Regions from separate parts of the Rhizobium gallicum bv. gallicum R602sp genome, predicted to be linked through region 2. Evidence: riboswitches for the same ligand, from Rfam matches in the RefSeq annotation. Region 2 holds a riboswitch; the other holds the start of a gene.
The links. A riboswitch is a leader RNA that binds a small molecule or an ion and turns the genes downstream of it on or off. The one in region 2 is predicted to bind FMN.
Positions count from the first base shown of each region.

Region 1: linked by a shared signal. The riboswitch ahead of ribB (3,4-dihydroxy-2-butanone-4-phosphate synthase) and the one ahead of RGR602_RS07210 (DMT family transporter) in region 2 are both predicted to bind FMN.

Region 1 covers NZ_CP006880.1:1,906,667-1,913,983, reverse strand. The annotation lists gene RGR602_RS32090 (sensor histidine kinase) at 665-2,398, shown strand; gene RGR602_RS32085 (hypothetical protein) at 3,025-3,327, shown strand; gene RGR602_RS32080 (hypothetical protein) at 3,402-3,617, shown strand; gene RGR602_RS32075 (hypothetical protein) at 3,742-4,026, shown strand; gene ribB (3,4-dihydroxy-2-butanone-4-phosphate synthase) at 4,178-4,804, opposite strand; FMN riboswitch at 4,920-5,064, opposite strand; gene RGR602_RS32065 (glucose 1-dehydrogenase) at 5,170-5,952, opposite strand; gene RGR602_RS32060 (SDR family oxidoreductase) at 6,301-7,089, opposite strand; gene RGR602_RS32055 (sugar ABC transporter ATP-binding protein) at 7,112-7,317, opposite strand, start outside.
Region 2 covers NZ_CP006877.1:1,463,163-1,470,479, reverse strand. The annotation lists gene RGR602_RS07215 (esterase-like activity of phytase family protein) at 1-1,469, opposite strand, end outside; partial or broken gene RGR602_RS07210 (DMT family transporter) at 1,556-2,458, opposite strand; FMN riboswitch at 2,541-2,693, opposite strand; gene hupB (DNA-binding protein HupB) at 2,814-3,089, opposite strand; gene lon (endopeptidase La) at 3,295-5,712, opposite strand; gene clpX (ATP-dependent Clp protease ATP-binding subunit ClpX) at 6,114-7,317, opposite strand, start outside.

The sequences.
Region 1 (7,317 bases), on a different replicon from region 2:
TCCACGATCGCTGCCGAACACCGGCTTGCAACTTACGGATCGCTGGCCCCCGGCCGGGTGAACCATTACCAGCTTGCCGGCCTGGAAGGAACCTGGCGGAAGGGGACGGTCCGAGGGACTCTCGTGGAATCCGGATGGGAAGCTGCCCTTGGTTTTCCAGGCTTGCTGCTCGATGAAAGCGGCGTCGCGGCAGTGAACGTGCTTTTGTTCGAGTCGCCGGATCGACCACTTGGAACGGCTCGACGCATTCGAAGGGGCGGGGGTATCGCCGTATACGGGCGAAGATCAGTACGCCTGATGGGCAACTAGAGGCCTTCATTTACGTGGTCGCGCCTTAGGCGCACCGGCTGCCGGCATAAGAAATGAGTTTTGCAGCATGCGGTGCGAGAAGGTGTGGCTCGAATGCACTCAAGCTTTCGAGTGCCGTCCTCAGCCCTCTTTCTCCCAGCAGCCGGTTCGCATAGGTCATTCGCAACGCTGATGAACGATTTTTTCATGAGCGGTGTTTCCTAAACTAAGGTGTCTCATTCATGGTCCTTTGGCTCCGTTCTGGCATGAAGGGCGATCCAGTGTAGGAATGACACACATGGATAGTCAGGGCTGAATAGTCATGCTATCGAAACCTGGTTGGGGAACGGATCCTTGCGATCCAAAGGGCGGAAGAATGAGACTGAAGCTCGTTGCAGTCGCGGTTGCGGCGCTAGCGCCAGTTGTCGCGATGCTCGTTTATAACGAAGTAGAGACACGCCTTCAGCGCAACGAGGAAATCAGGGGCAATGCTGCGCAGGCCGCACGCCTGGCGGCTTCCGAAGTCGAACGAATCATCGAAGGGCTGCATGGCCTTCTTGTCGCCGTTGCCTCAATGCCAGCCATCCAGGATCTCGACGCGGCGGCTTGCGATCGGGCCCTTCGGTCGGTTGCCTCGAGCGTGTCCAATATTCGCACGATTTTTGTGACCGACTTGAAGGGGCATCCTGTCTGCGGCAGCGTCGAGCCGCCGAGCGGCGTCCGGTTCGCGGATCGGGACTACTTCAGGCAAGCCCTGGCGTCAGGCCGGTTTGTCGTCGGCACCTACACCGACAGCCGGATGTCGAAGGGTGCAGTCCTTCCGGTAGCGATGCCGCTGATGAAAGAGGGGGTCGCCCAACGTGTGCTGGTGACGGGCCTACGCTTGGAATGGCTGCAAGACAGGATCGCAGAACGCGGCGTAGAGGGTGGCAATGCCATTACGATCGCCGACAGCAAGGGGACGATACTGGCACGCGTGCCAAATCCCGAGCGTTTTGTCGGAACCGCCATACCTGCTGCCTTTCAACACCTGATCTATGCGGATTTACCAGGTATCATCGAGGTTACTGGGCAGGACGGAATCGAACGGATCCTTGGATATCGCCCGATCAAGCTTCCAAACAACCCGCTCTACATCGGCGCCAGCATCTCGAAGGAAGAGGCATTCGCACCGATCAACCGAGCGACGGAAGTCAACGCGCTGTCCATCCTCGGCGGCGCACTGCTCGCCTTTCTGGCCGCCGTTCTCATAGGCAACCGGTTCATCGTGAGGCCGATCCACCACATAGCTCGCGTGATGGGAGACTGGCGCGCCGGCAGAACCGACGTGCGCACGGGAATGAATCCGGCGAAAGATGAACTCGGTGCTGTGGGTGCGACACTGGACAGTCTCCTCGACGAACTGGACGCCCGGCACCGGCAAGCGAAGGAGGCAGAGGACGAAAGAGACCTGCTGTCGCGGGAGATGGCCCACAGAGTCAAGAACGGCTACGCTCTGGTGCAGGCGATCGCCCGACAGAGTTTTGCGAAGAGCGATCCGTCGCGCTATGCCGTGTTCTCCGAAAGGCTAACGGCGCTGGCAGGAGCCTACGACCTCATTCTCACAAGAGAGGCCCATTCGGCGGATATGTCCGAGACGATCCGAAAGTCGCTGCGCCCCCACCATGAGGTCGATGCCAGCCGAATGGAAGTAACAGGTCCACAGGTTTCTCTACCGGCGGAACTCACGCTGGCCCTGTCGCTGGTCGTGCACGAGCTCGGCACGAACGCGATGAAATACGGCGCGCTCAGCACCGACGAGGGCCGTATTGTCATTAACTGGACCCTCAAGGACCGGCGGGTTCTGCTGACTTGGCAGGAATCAGGGGGCCCCGAGGTTACTCGGCCGAACGCTAGAGGGTTCGGCTCAGTGCTGATCGAAAAGGCATTCCCGGCAAAATACCAGGCAAAAAGCCTTTCCACCTACGGGACCAGCGGCCTGATATTTGAACTCGCATTTTCTTTGCCGGGAGATCCGGCGGATGATCATCCGGCGACGTCTTTCCAGGCTGCCCGCGCCCAAAGCGAGGATGACGCAATCGAGAATCCGCGCAAAGCGAGCCACAGTTGAGAAAGGCTGCGGCTGCGACGGACCGTCAAAGGCACTGAGCCTCGTGCGCATGCAGGCTGTTTGCAGGCTCGCCTGACGTCCAGGTCATTCGCGCTGAATAGCACCTTCTTCCGTTGAAGAAAATTCCGCCCGACTTAGCATTTGGTCTCATGAATGCGAGATCAATCATGCTGCAAAGACTGGTGCGGGAACCCGATTTTGCCGTGCTCTGGCGGGCCGTCGGTGAATGGTATCGCTATTATCAGGTCGCTCCTGATGAGAGGACAACGGTTGTTGACGGTTATCGTAGGTGGCAACACGCGTGAACGCGGGTCTTCGTCGGCGGTTCATTAGCGCCTCGCCGGCTGCTGCCTCGGTATCGAAATGACGTGAGTGGGAACCGTCGAGACTCTGTCGATGGCGGATCGCGATTAAGGTCCTCTGCCCGGTATCTACGTCGCGTTTCCATTGCGGCTGGTCGGGCAAATGCGGCCCGCTTGCCGGTCGGTTGTATTTTAGCATCTTCGAAAGATTTCATTTGCTTTGCTTCTGGTGGCAGCGCATGGTTCCCGCCTCCAGCAGTCATCATCACGGGGGCTGCTGTTTGAGGGCCGCCATGCTCTTGCCCCGACCGAAAGGAGGGCCTGATGTCTTCCGAATTTTCTACGAAATATCTGACGAGCAAAGACCTCGGCATGCTGCAGCAGGTGCTGAGTGATGCTGGCTATACAGACGATATTCTTATCGAACCGCCTCGACCTTTCAATGCAGCAGCCAAGCTGATGATCCGCCTCTTTCAACAGGGAATGACGGATCCCACCAACCTTGCCAATGAACTTGATCGGCAATTCGGGAAGTCTCGGAAAATGGAGACGGCCTTTGCAGGTTCACCGCTTCATCGCTTCGCGATCCAAGGTCTTCCGACGAAGCTCCGTTCTATTGTTCATTAACGCCTTGCTCAAAGGCGAGGCTCGATCATGCGGCGGCAGAACTAGCGCAGGCTTTGATTACGAGGAAATGGACGATGTTTGAAGGCAGCAGAAGGGAACTGGACGACTGGCAAGCTGAAAACATGGGCGCGCTAGCGCCAAAAACTGGAAAGTTGCTGGGTGACAATCCGTATGATCCCCAAAGGGATCCGGTTCGCTACAGGCTTTGGAGAGAGGCGTATTTTAGGGCCCAGAATGAGATCGACGGCTTTAAGCAGGACCCCGCATTGCTCCGAAGCCTGCGCTCGTGAAATCCAACTTGATGATGCGGTGCTGATCGCCAGCGCGATCTTTCCACCGATCACTGGCACAAGGTAGCTCAGAAGGACGTCGAGCCGCACCAGAGACATCCCGTCGTTCGACCGAGGAAAATCAATGTCGCTTAAAATGCGCCCGAACATGCCGCCGTTCGTCACCAATGAAAACGGCCATATCCCAATGACCGACATCGCGGCAAACTGGCTCGTGATCGTGACGCGCGAGGCTTTGGAACGAGTAGCGTCGCCGCCCGACGCGTCGCTGGAGCGCCTGCTGGCATATGCCGACACCTTCGGCGAGGTCGCCACATATAAATTGGAGCATGGCCGCGCTGGCGAAGAGGAAACCATCTGGGTTCAAAGCGCGGATGTTGTCGAATGGCGAAGCACACAATCTATGTAAGTTTTTTCGACTGTGCGGGCCGCAGCCACGCGTTCACCCGCCTTTCGATGAGCGATTAGCTCGCATCGTTCATCGCAAGATCGCAAGCGCCGGACCAGGTTCGAGCGGCTAGGGGAGAAAGACCGCTCAAACCTAAACGGGCAACCGGATTTCAGGCTGCCTTAACGGGAACACTGGCTGCCCTGTATGCGATCAAGTCTTCGATGGTGATCAGATGGAGGCCATGCCGTTCAGAAAACCGCTCGAGTTCGGGAAGGCGTGCCATCGTGCCGTCGTCGTTGGCCACCTCGCAGATCACCCCGGACGGGGACAGACCGGCAAGCTTGGCGAGATCCACCGCTGCTTCGGTGTGGCCAGGGCGGGAAAGAACGCCGTTCGGGTGGGCTCGGAGCGGAAAGATATGACCTGGCCGGGCAAAATCCTCTGGGCGAGAGCCTGTTCTGACGAGTGCTTGAACGGTGGCAGCCCTGTCGGCGGCCGATATTCCAGTCGTCGTTTCGGGAATGTAGTCCACGGAGACGGTGAAGGCCGTCTTCAGCACTTCGGTGTTGCGTGGAACCATCAAAGGAATATCGAGTTCGTCGAGCCTGTCGCCTTCCATCGCAACGCAGATAAGGCCGCGGGCGTGGTTCATCATGAACGCGATTGCTTGCGGAGTGACGGCCTCCGACGCGATCACGAGATCGCCTTCGTTTTCCCGGTCACGGTCATCGACAACGACGACGATATCGCCTCGCGCAATAGCGGCGACCGCATCGTCGATTTTGGAAATTGCCATTTTCATGCCTTTCAAGGGTTAGCCGTCGTGAGCGGCGCGCATGGCCTGTCAAAGCCACCATTTTCCCTTGGGCGAACAAGCATAGGAAACGCCGCTCATGAGGCGGCGTCCGCTGCATTGCTCTCTTCCATCCGGACTGTAACCGTCGGCTCCGGCATCTCACCGGATCTGCTGACCCTCCGCTTCCACGAAGGCGCTCGCGGGCTCCGAGTTGCCTCGATACCGCCGGTGGGGAATTGCACCCCGCCCTGAGAACGCGTGTAACATAGAGGATCAATGCCGTATTCTGCAAGAGGCTGCCAGCTGCTGCCCATCGAGAATCTGTTTTTCGCGGTGAACGCACCGTTCCTCATTATCGAATGAAGCTACGACATGATCAGGCCGCCATCGACGTTGATCGTCTGGCCGGTAATATAGGCAGCATCGTCGCTGGCAAGGAAGGTGACGAGACCGGCGACATCTTCGCCAGATCCTGCCCGCTTCATGGGAATCCCCTCGATCCACTCTTTCATCAGTTCTCCGGGGCCGTAATTGCCGAGGAGTTTGCCCCAGGCCTGATCGTTATAGGCCCACATGTCCGTTTCGATGATACCGGGGCAGAAGGCATTGACGGTGATGTTTTCGGTCGCGACTTCCTTGGCAAGGCTCTGGGTGATCCCGACGACGCCCATTTTTGAAGCGGCGTAGTGTGGGGTGTAGATGAAGCCGTCGCGCGCCTGGCCGGAGGCGGTGTTGATGATGCGGCCGCCGCGTCCCAGCCTGCGCATGCGCAGAATTGCTTCCTGCGCGCACAAGAAGACGCCCTTGGTGTTGACGGCCATGACCCTGTCCCACTCGCCTTCCGTCATGTCTTCGATCCGGGCGATGGTGATGACGCCGGCGTTCTGGATCGACACGTCGACCGTGCCGTAAGCTTTCTCCGCTGCGTCATAGAGAGCCTTCACGCTGGCTTTGTCGGTGACGTCTCCGACGAAGGAGATAGCATTGCCGGCATCGGTTTTGATTTGCTCGGCGACTGCATGGACCGACTCTTCGTTTGCTGAAACCACGAGATTGGCGCCTTCTCTCGCAAACCGCTTGGCGATCGCTGCGCCGATTCCGCGGCTGGCTCCGGTGATGACGACGGTCTTGTTTTCGAAGCGTTTCATTTCTCTTCCTTTCCCGTTGCCAGGCGATATCGGGCGTCGGCCGCAGAGCCGGCAGTTCCTGTTGCGTCATGCTGCTTCAAGCGGCTGCCGAAATGATCTTGGCTTGTGAACCGCAGTGGCCGCCTGTGGTGCAGGCGCCCGACGCCTTTCGCTTGCGGTGTCGGGCCCCGGTAATCGCGGTCTAACCCTTCGGGTGCGCTTTGCGGGTTCTCGATCGGCGTGAAGGGCGAGCGGACGACGATGTCGCACGCCGCCTCGCTCGTAAGTCCCTTCAGCGCCTCGATCTCGGCCAGGGAGGAAGCGAGACCGTGTATTTTCTAGTTGCCGGCAATCAGCTTTCGCATGGCATCACCAGCAGCAGAAACCGCCGTCGACAAGCAGATCGACGCCTGTCACGAAACTTGCCGCGTTCGACAGCAGGAACACCGCCGGACCGACCATCTCGTCGACCGCTGCCATGCGCTGCATCGGCGTCTGCTCTTCAAAGAGCTTGGTCTGATGGACCATCTCGGGACGCGTGTTCATCGGCGTCGCCGTGTATCCGGGCGAGATCGTGTTGACGCGGATGCCACGGCCGACCCATTCCATCGCCATGGACTTCGACATATGGATTACGCCGGCCTTGGAAGCGTTATAGTGCGCCTGGCTCAGTCCCCGGTTGACGATCACGCCGGACATGGACGCAATATTGACGATCGACCCGCGTCCGTTCTTCAACATGGCACGGGCCTCGGCCTGGCATGAAAGGAAGACCCCTTTCAGGTTAATGTCCATCAACGTCTGGTACTGATCCTCTTCCATCTCTTCCGCCGGGTTGGCGTTGGCAATACCTGCGGCGTTGACGGCAAGCGTCAGTGCGCCGAGCTCCGCCTCGGTGCGTGTGACCGCATCTGCAAGGGAATACTTGCTCGTGACGTCCGCCGCGATCTGGAGAGAACGGCGGCCTGCGCCCTGAATGTATCTAGCGGTGTTGGCCAGTCCGTCGTCAGTTCGACGGTCGAGCAGCGCGACGTCGGCGCCGCACTGTGCAAGACCCATGGCAATGCGCTGCCCAATCCCACTTCCGGCTCCGGTCACGATGGCAACCTGGCCGCTGAGATCGAAAAGCTTCGGGGCGTTCAGAGTGATGTCGGACACCGCTCTTCCTTTCTCTGTCTATTTAGATTGTAGCGAGCTCCATGACCGAGACGTCGTTTGCCTGGTCACGATTGAGAATGCCGGCCTGCTTGCCCTGGGCAAGCACGAGAATGCGATTTGAGACGCCGAGAACTTCCTCGAGGTCCGAGCTCACGACGATGACCGCCACGCCCTGTTTCGCAAGATTGACGATGATCTCGTAGATGCCCGCTCGGGCGCCGACGTCGA
Region 2 (7,317 bases):
TTCTGCGTCGCGTCGATTGTGTAGATCGTCGGCTGCATGCCGAGCACGCTGTCGCTGACCGCAAAGAGCTTGCCAGGCTTTTCCGGAACGGCAGCAAGGCCCGAAAGGGCGGCAAAGCCGACCGGGTTGCCATCCTTCTCGGCCTCGACGATCTGCGGATAGGCCTTCTCTCCTTCGGCAAGCTCGTAGATCATCACATGCGAGCGCGGGCCGCCGTCCTCGCCGAGATCGACTTCGTTGGCGGTCGCAAAGAGGTTGCGCGAGGGGATGGCGACAGCGCCTTCCGGCGATACGCCCGATGGCAAAATCTGCGACAGTTCCGGGTCGGCGCCCGTGTCCTTGTAGACGCCGACAACAGAAGCGCGCTCGGCAAGCACGAAGAAATATTGCAGGCCTCCAAAGGTGGCTGCTTCCAGGCCCTCCGGTTCGACGCCCTTCGAGGAAGAGCGGCCGTCCGGATAATGGCCGAGAACCGCCACGGCGCGCTCGAAGGAGCTGCCGGCTTCGTAGAGAACCTTGCCGGTCTTGTCGAAGATCGTGAACCCGCGCGAGCCGCCTTCATAATCGCCTTCGTTGGCGACCACGAGACGGTTGTCGTCCAGCCATTTCACAGCGTCCGGTTCGCGCAGAACACCCTTCAGTTCGCCAGCAAACCTTAGCGCCCCGTCCTTCTTCGTGTCGATATCGGAAAGGTCCGTGCTGCCCGCGGAGAAATGCGTCTTCACCTGCGCGGTTTTGGCGTCGATGATGACGATCTCGTTGTTTTCCTGCAATGTCAGTGCGATCTCATCTTGGCCGTTGAAGGCGACGAATTCCGGCTCCGGGTCCTCCGGCGCGACGGCCGAGAGGCCGGTCAGCGCAACGTGCTTGATCGTGCCGCAATCGACCGTTCCGTCCTTGACCTGAAAGATCGCGAGAGCGCCTGCCGGCATCTGCGGGATCTTGCCATCGTTGACGTCTTCGTCGCGCTCGTTTTCGATGGCGATGGTGCCGAGCGTCTTTTCCTTGTTGAGCGCGATCGAATCCGGCTGACCGCCGAGATCGCAGATGTTCTCGATCTTTTTGGTGGCGACGTCGACGATTGCCAGATGGCCGGAAGGCTTCTGCTTACTCTCGCCGGTGTTGACGGCAACGAGCGCCTTGCCCGCTGCCGACGTAACGGATGTCGGCTCGCCGTCCATCATCAGCACGCCGCCGGCCTTGGGGGCCTTGGCATCGATGATGTCGACGAAGCCGATCGCGCCGAGCGGGCTGTCGCTGTAAATCAGCGTCCTGCCGTCATCGGTGGCGGTGATGATTTCGGCGGAGGTCGTGGAAAGCTTGTCCTTGCCGGCGGGCAGGTTTGCGGCAACCGGGAAGGACGCAATACGATTGAAAACAGGCTCCGCAGCGGCCGGGGACGCAACGGACGCGAGAAGCACGGCAGCCAGGGTAGCCTGGCGCGATGAAATGGTCATGAAATCCCCCATGTGTCGAATATCCGAAACGGGGGATTTTTGAGGGACGCTGATGACAGACACATGACAGGCGGCGCGTTTTGCACCGCCATGTTCGATGCAGCCGTCTGCTCGCGGCGCAGTTCGTTGCGCATGATGAAGAGGGAGGCGCAAAAGATCAATGCCGCTCCGAGCCAGAGGTAACCGGTAGGCGCATAGCCGAAGACGGGCCAACCGGCAAAGACGTTGAGCGGCAGTTTGAGATCGTCGAAGGGCTGCCCATAGGCAGCATCGGCCGCTGTATAGGCAAGTGTGAGAAAATACTGCGCGAGCACAGTCAGCAGGCCGGCGAGTACGAAAAGCCCCAGCTTGACGCCCGCCGGAACCTCGAAGCCGGCCGCCAGCGCAAGCCCGCCATTGATGGGCGTCAGAAGCACCAGCAGCCAGACCGTGATGGTTTCGGGCCGCTCGATTCCCGTCAGATTCTTGGTGATCAGCGAGGAAGCGCCCGGAGCAGCGCCGAGAGGATCGGAAGCAGGGCCGCCCAAGTGAAACTGACCGACCAGGGCCGCAAGATGATCATCGCACCGGCAAAGCCGGCGACCGTTGCCGTCCGACGGGCCGGACCAACCCGTTTCCTGAGCAAGGGTCTCGTACCGAGAATGATAAAAAAGGCGATGTCATCACCAGCGCGGTCGCCTGCCAGATTGGCACGGAGGCGAGCCCCGTGACCCAGGCTTCGACGCCAAGCGCCGCACAGGCGACGCGCACGACATGGCGCCAGGATAATTGGTGCGCATCGCCGAAAAGCCGGCCCGGTAGAGGAACGGCAGGGAGAAGACGAGCGCGAAGGCATATTGCCAGAAGGCAATGGAGGCTGACGGGAAGGCAAGCTTCATCGCCGCCCATTGCGTGACGACGTTGAGGATCGAGAAGACCACGCCGGCCAGCACCATCCAGGCGGCACCTGCCATGGCATGCGACGTTGAAATAATGAGGGAAGTCTGATTCAGGTCATTCATCCAAGATAAAAAGGACCAACACACATCAGGACGCATGAGCGCAACAGCACCGCCGGACAGTTCCCTGTCCCTTCGTGCATGCGATCATTCTCTTTCATCCGGACTATGACCGTCGGCTCCGGCATCGCACCTGATCTGCTGACCCCTCCCCCCCATGGGCGCGCTAAAGGCGCTCGCGGGCTCGGGCCGAGGCCCTTACCGCCGGTGGGGACTTTCACCCGCCCTGAGAACTGAAAAGCCGTAGATGAAACTTGAAAAGCCCGCAAGACCTGCGGAAAGTGGAAAGGGTCCGGCTTTCGCCGGACCCCTCCAAACCTGGGCTGCCAGTCTCGTTATCCGGCGGCCAGAAATCTCATTAGCCGTTAACGGCATCCTTCAGGCCCTTGCCGGGCGTGAACTTCGGCACGTTGCGAGCCGGAATATTGACTTCGGCGCCGGTGGACGGATTGCGGCCCTTGGTGGCAGCGCGATGAGAAACGGTGAAGCTGCCGAAGCCGGCGAGACGGATGTCGCCCTTCTTCTTCAGTTCAGCCTGGACAACGTCGAAAACAGCGTCGACAGCAGAGGCAGCGTCAGCCTTGGTGAGGCCAGCCTTTTCGGCAACTGCGGACACGAGTTCATTCTTGTTCATGTTTCCACCCCTTTCAATGGTTCGAAACGACTCAAATCTGTAAGCCAGGCACAGAATAAGTTTCATCAGGCCCGCCGCAACCCAAAAGCCCTGCAAATCAAGGAAAAGCAAGCGGCTCTGTGACGTTTTCACAAAAAAGGCTGGCGTTTTAAGCCAGCCTTTTCCGAGTTTTGCAGCATTTTGACATAAATGTGGCAGGCAGCGCTCAGTGAGCGATGGCTGCACCTGTCTCATCGAGGCCCTCGACCGTCGCGATGACCGGCGTTTCAACCGTTCCATCCCATTCGATCGGTTCAGGCCTGCGAACCAGCGCATGCTTGATCACCTCGCCCATGCGGGATACCGGGATGATTTCCATGTTGTTCTTCACGTTGTCCGGAATCTCCGCCAGATCCTTGGCATTTTCTTCCGGGATCAGCACCTTCTTGATGCCGCCGCGAAGCGCTGCGAGCAGCTTTTCCTTCAGGCCGCCGATCGGCAGAACGCGGCCGCGAAGGGTGATCTCGCCGGTCATGGCAACATCCTTGTTGACCGCAATGCCGGTCATGATCGAGACGATCGCGGTTGCCATGGCGACACCGGCCGAGGGGCCATCCTTCGGCGTCGCGCCTTCCGGCACGTGCACGTGGATGTCGCTCTTGTCAAAGCGCGGCGGCTCGATGCCGAAATCGACAGCGCGCGAGCGAACGTACGAGGCCGCAGCGGAGATCGACTCCTTCATGACTTCCTTCAGGTTGCCTGTGACCGTCATGCGGCCCTTGCCCGGCATCATCACGCCTTCGATCGTCAACAGCTCGCCGCCGACTTCGGTCCAGGCAAGACCGGTGACCACGCCGACCTGGTCCTCGCGCTCGGCTTCGCCGTGGCGGAAGCGCGGAACGCCCAGATAGTCGTCGATGTTGGCGGCCGTGACGGCGACCGACTTCGCCTTGCCCTTGATGATCTCGGTCACCGCCTTGCGGGCGAGCTTCATAAGTTCGCGCTCGAAGTTACGCACGCCGGCTTCGCGGGTGTATTGCTGGCTGATCGCCATCAGGGCATCGTCGCTGACGGAAAATTCCTCCGGCTGCAACGCATGTTCCTTGATGGCCTTCGGCAGCAGGTGCCGCTTGGCGATCTCGCGCTTTTCGTCTTCGGTGTAGCCGGCGATACGGATGATCTCCATGCGGTCCATCAAAGGTGCCGGGATGTTCAGCGTATTCGCCGTCGTGATGAACATCACGTCCGACAGGTCGTATTCCACTTCCAGGTAGTGATCCATGAAGGTCGAATTCTGGGCCGGGTCGAGCACTTCGAGCAGGGCCGAGGACGGATCGCCGCGGAAATCCATGCCCATCTTGTCGATCTCGTCGAGCAGGAAGAGCGGATTGGACTTCTTCGCCTTCTTCATCGACTGGATGACCTTGCCGGGCATCGAGCCGATATAGGTGCGGCGGTGACCGCGGATTTCGGCTTCATCGCGAACGCCGCCGAGCGCCATACGGACATACTCACGGCCGGTCGCCTTGGCAATCGACTGCGCAAGCGAGGTCTTGCCGACGCCCGGAGGGCCGACGAGGCACAAGATCGGGCCCTTGAGCTTGGCTGCACGGGCCTGCACGGCGAGATACTCGACGATCCGCTCCTTGACCTTGTCCAGGCCGAAGTGATCGGCTTCGAGGATCTGCTCTGCGTGGTTGAGGTCCGACTTTATCTTCGATTTCTTGCCCCACGGAATGCCGAGCAGCCAGTCGAGATAGTTGCGCACGACGGTTGCTTCGGCAGACATCGGGCTCATCTGGCGCAGCTTCTTCAGCTCCGCGTCAGCCTTCTCGCGCGCTTCCTTGGAAAGCTTGGTCTTGGAGATGCGCTCTTCCAGTTCGGCCATTTCGTCGCGGCCTTCCTCGCCGTCTCCGAGCTCCTTCTGGATCGCCTTCATCTGCTCATTGAGGTAGTATTCGCGCTGGGTCTTCTCCATCTGTCGCTTGACGCGCGAGCGGATGCGCTTTTCGACCTGCAGGACCGAAATCTCGCCTTCCATGAAACCGAGCGCCTTTTCGAGGCGAGCCTTAACGCTGGTGGTTTCCAGCATCTCCTGCTTTTCGGTAATCTTGATCGAAAGGTGCGAAGCAACCGTATCGGCGAGCTTGGAATAATCGTCGATCTGGCTGGCAGCGCCGACCACTTCAGGCGAGATCTTCTTGTTGAGCTTCACATAGCTCTCGAACTCCGAAACGACGGAGCGCGACAGCGCTTCCAGCTCGACCGGGTCGTCATGCGGCTCGTCAAGCACATGGCCGAGCGCCTCGTAGAAATCCTCGCGGCTGGTATAGGCATCGATCTCGGCACGGGCGCGGCCTTCGACAAGAACCTTCACGGTGCCGTCGGGCAGCTTCAGGAGCTGCAGAACATTGGCAACCGTGCCGACATTATGAATTGCTGAAGGATCCGGATCATCATCGCTTGCGTTGATCTGGGTGACCAGCATGATCTGCTTGTCAGAACCCATGACCTCTTCAAGCGCGCGGATCGACTTTTCCCGTCCGACGAACAGCGGCACGATCATATGGGGGAAGACCACGATGTCGCGCAGGGGCAAAACAGGATAGGCAGTGCTGCTCGCTACAGACGTTTTCTTCGTCATTTTATTTCCTTTCCATCGTCCCGTTTCCGGGCTCTTTGCGCGGCCGCATGCGATCGGCCGGCGCTCTCACTTGGGCTACAAGTGGAGGTTCTGACTATGCATTTCAAGCCACGCTAACGCCCGCGTTCCACGGTTGTGACAGCTTTATTACAACGGAACGCTAGTACAATGAAGCGCCTAACTGGATCGACGCTTACCGCTTTCGAACCGGCTAAAACACCAGGCCGGAAAACCCGCTATGGAATCATTCCATCATCCCCAAGGACGGAACATTCCGCAACGTCAGCAATAGCGTTTTCCCAGTCTTGCCAGCCATTATTAACAGGACCATACACGGTTTTTCAAATAGAAAGGGGCCTGCCTTCGGCAAGCCCCTAAATCTAACCATACGAGGACGGGCATCAGGCCGAGGCGTTTGCCTTTTCCTCCTGCCGGTCTGCATAGATGTAGAGCGGACGGGCAGAACCGCGGGCAACTTCCTCGGAGATAACGACTTCGCGAACGCCTTCCAGCGCCGGCAGTTCGAACATCGTATCGAGCAGGATCTTTTCCATGATCGAGCGAAGGCCACGGGCACCGGTCTTGCGTACGATCGCCTTGCGGGCGATTTCGCGGAGCGCGTCCTCATGGAAAGTGAGCTCCACGTCTTCCATCTCGAACAGGCGCTGATACTGCTTGATGAGTGCGTTCTTCGGTTCCGAAAGAATCTGGATCAGCGCATCCTCATCGAGGTCTTCGAGCGTTGCCAGTACCGGCAGACGACCGATGAATTCCGGAATGAGGCCAAACTTCACCAGATCTTCCGGCTCGAGTTCGCGCAGCACCTCGCCGACGCGGCGGTCATCCGGCGCCTTGACGGTCGCACCGAAGCCGATCGATGTCTTCTCGCCGCGTGCCGAGATGATCTTGTCCAGACCCGCGAAGGCGCCGCCGCAGATGAACAGGATGTTCGTCGTGTCGACCTGCAGGAATTCCTGCTGCGGATGCTTGCGGCCGCCCTGCGGAGGAACGGAAGCGACCGTGCCTTCCATGATCTTCAGAAGCGCCTGCTGCACGCCCTCGCCCGACACGTCGCGAGTAATCGAGGGATTGTCGGACTTGCGGGAGATCTTGTCGACCTCGTCGATATAGACGATGCCGCGCTGGGCGCGCTCGACATTGTAGTCGGCGGACTGCAGAAGCTTCAGGATGATGTTTTCGACGTCTTCACCGACATAGCCGGCTTCGGTCAGCGTCGTTGCATCGGCCATCGTGAAGGGAACGTCGATGATGCGGGCGAGCGTCTGGGCGAGATAGGTCTTGCCGCAGCCGGTCGGGCCGACCAACATGATGTTCGATTTTGCCAGTTCGACTTCACTGTTCTTGGTGGCATGCGCCAGGCGCTTGTAATGGTTGTGGACGGCAACCGACAGTATCTTTTTCGCCTGCCGCTGGCCGATGACGTATTCGTCGAGAACCTTGATGATGTCCTGGGGCGTGGGAACGCCGTCGCGAGACTTGACCATCGAGGACTTGTTCTCCTCGCGGATGATGTCCATGCACAGTTCGACGCATTCATCGCAGATGAAGACGGTCGGCCCGGCGATTAGCTTCCGGACTTCGTGC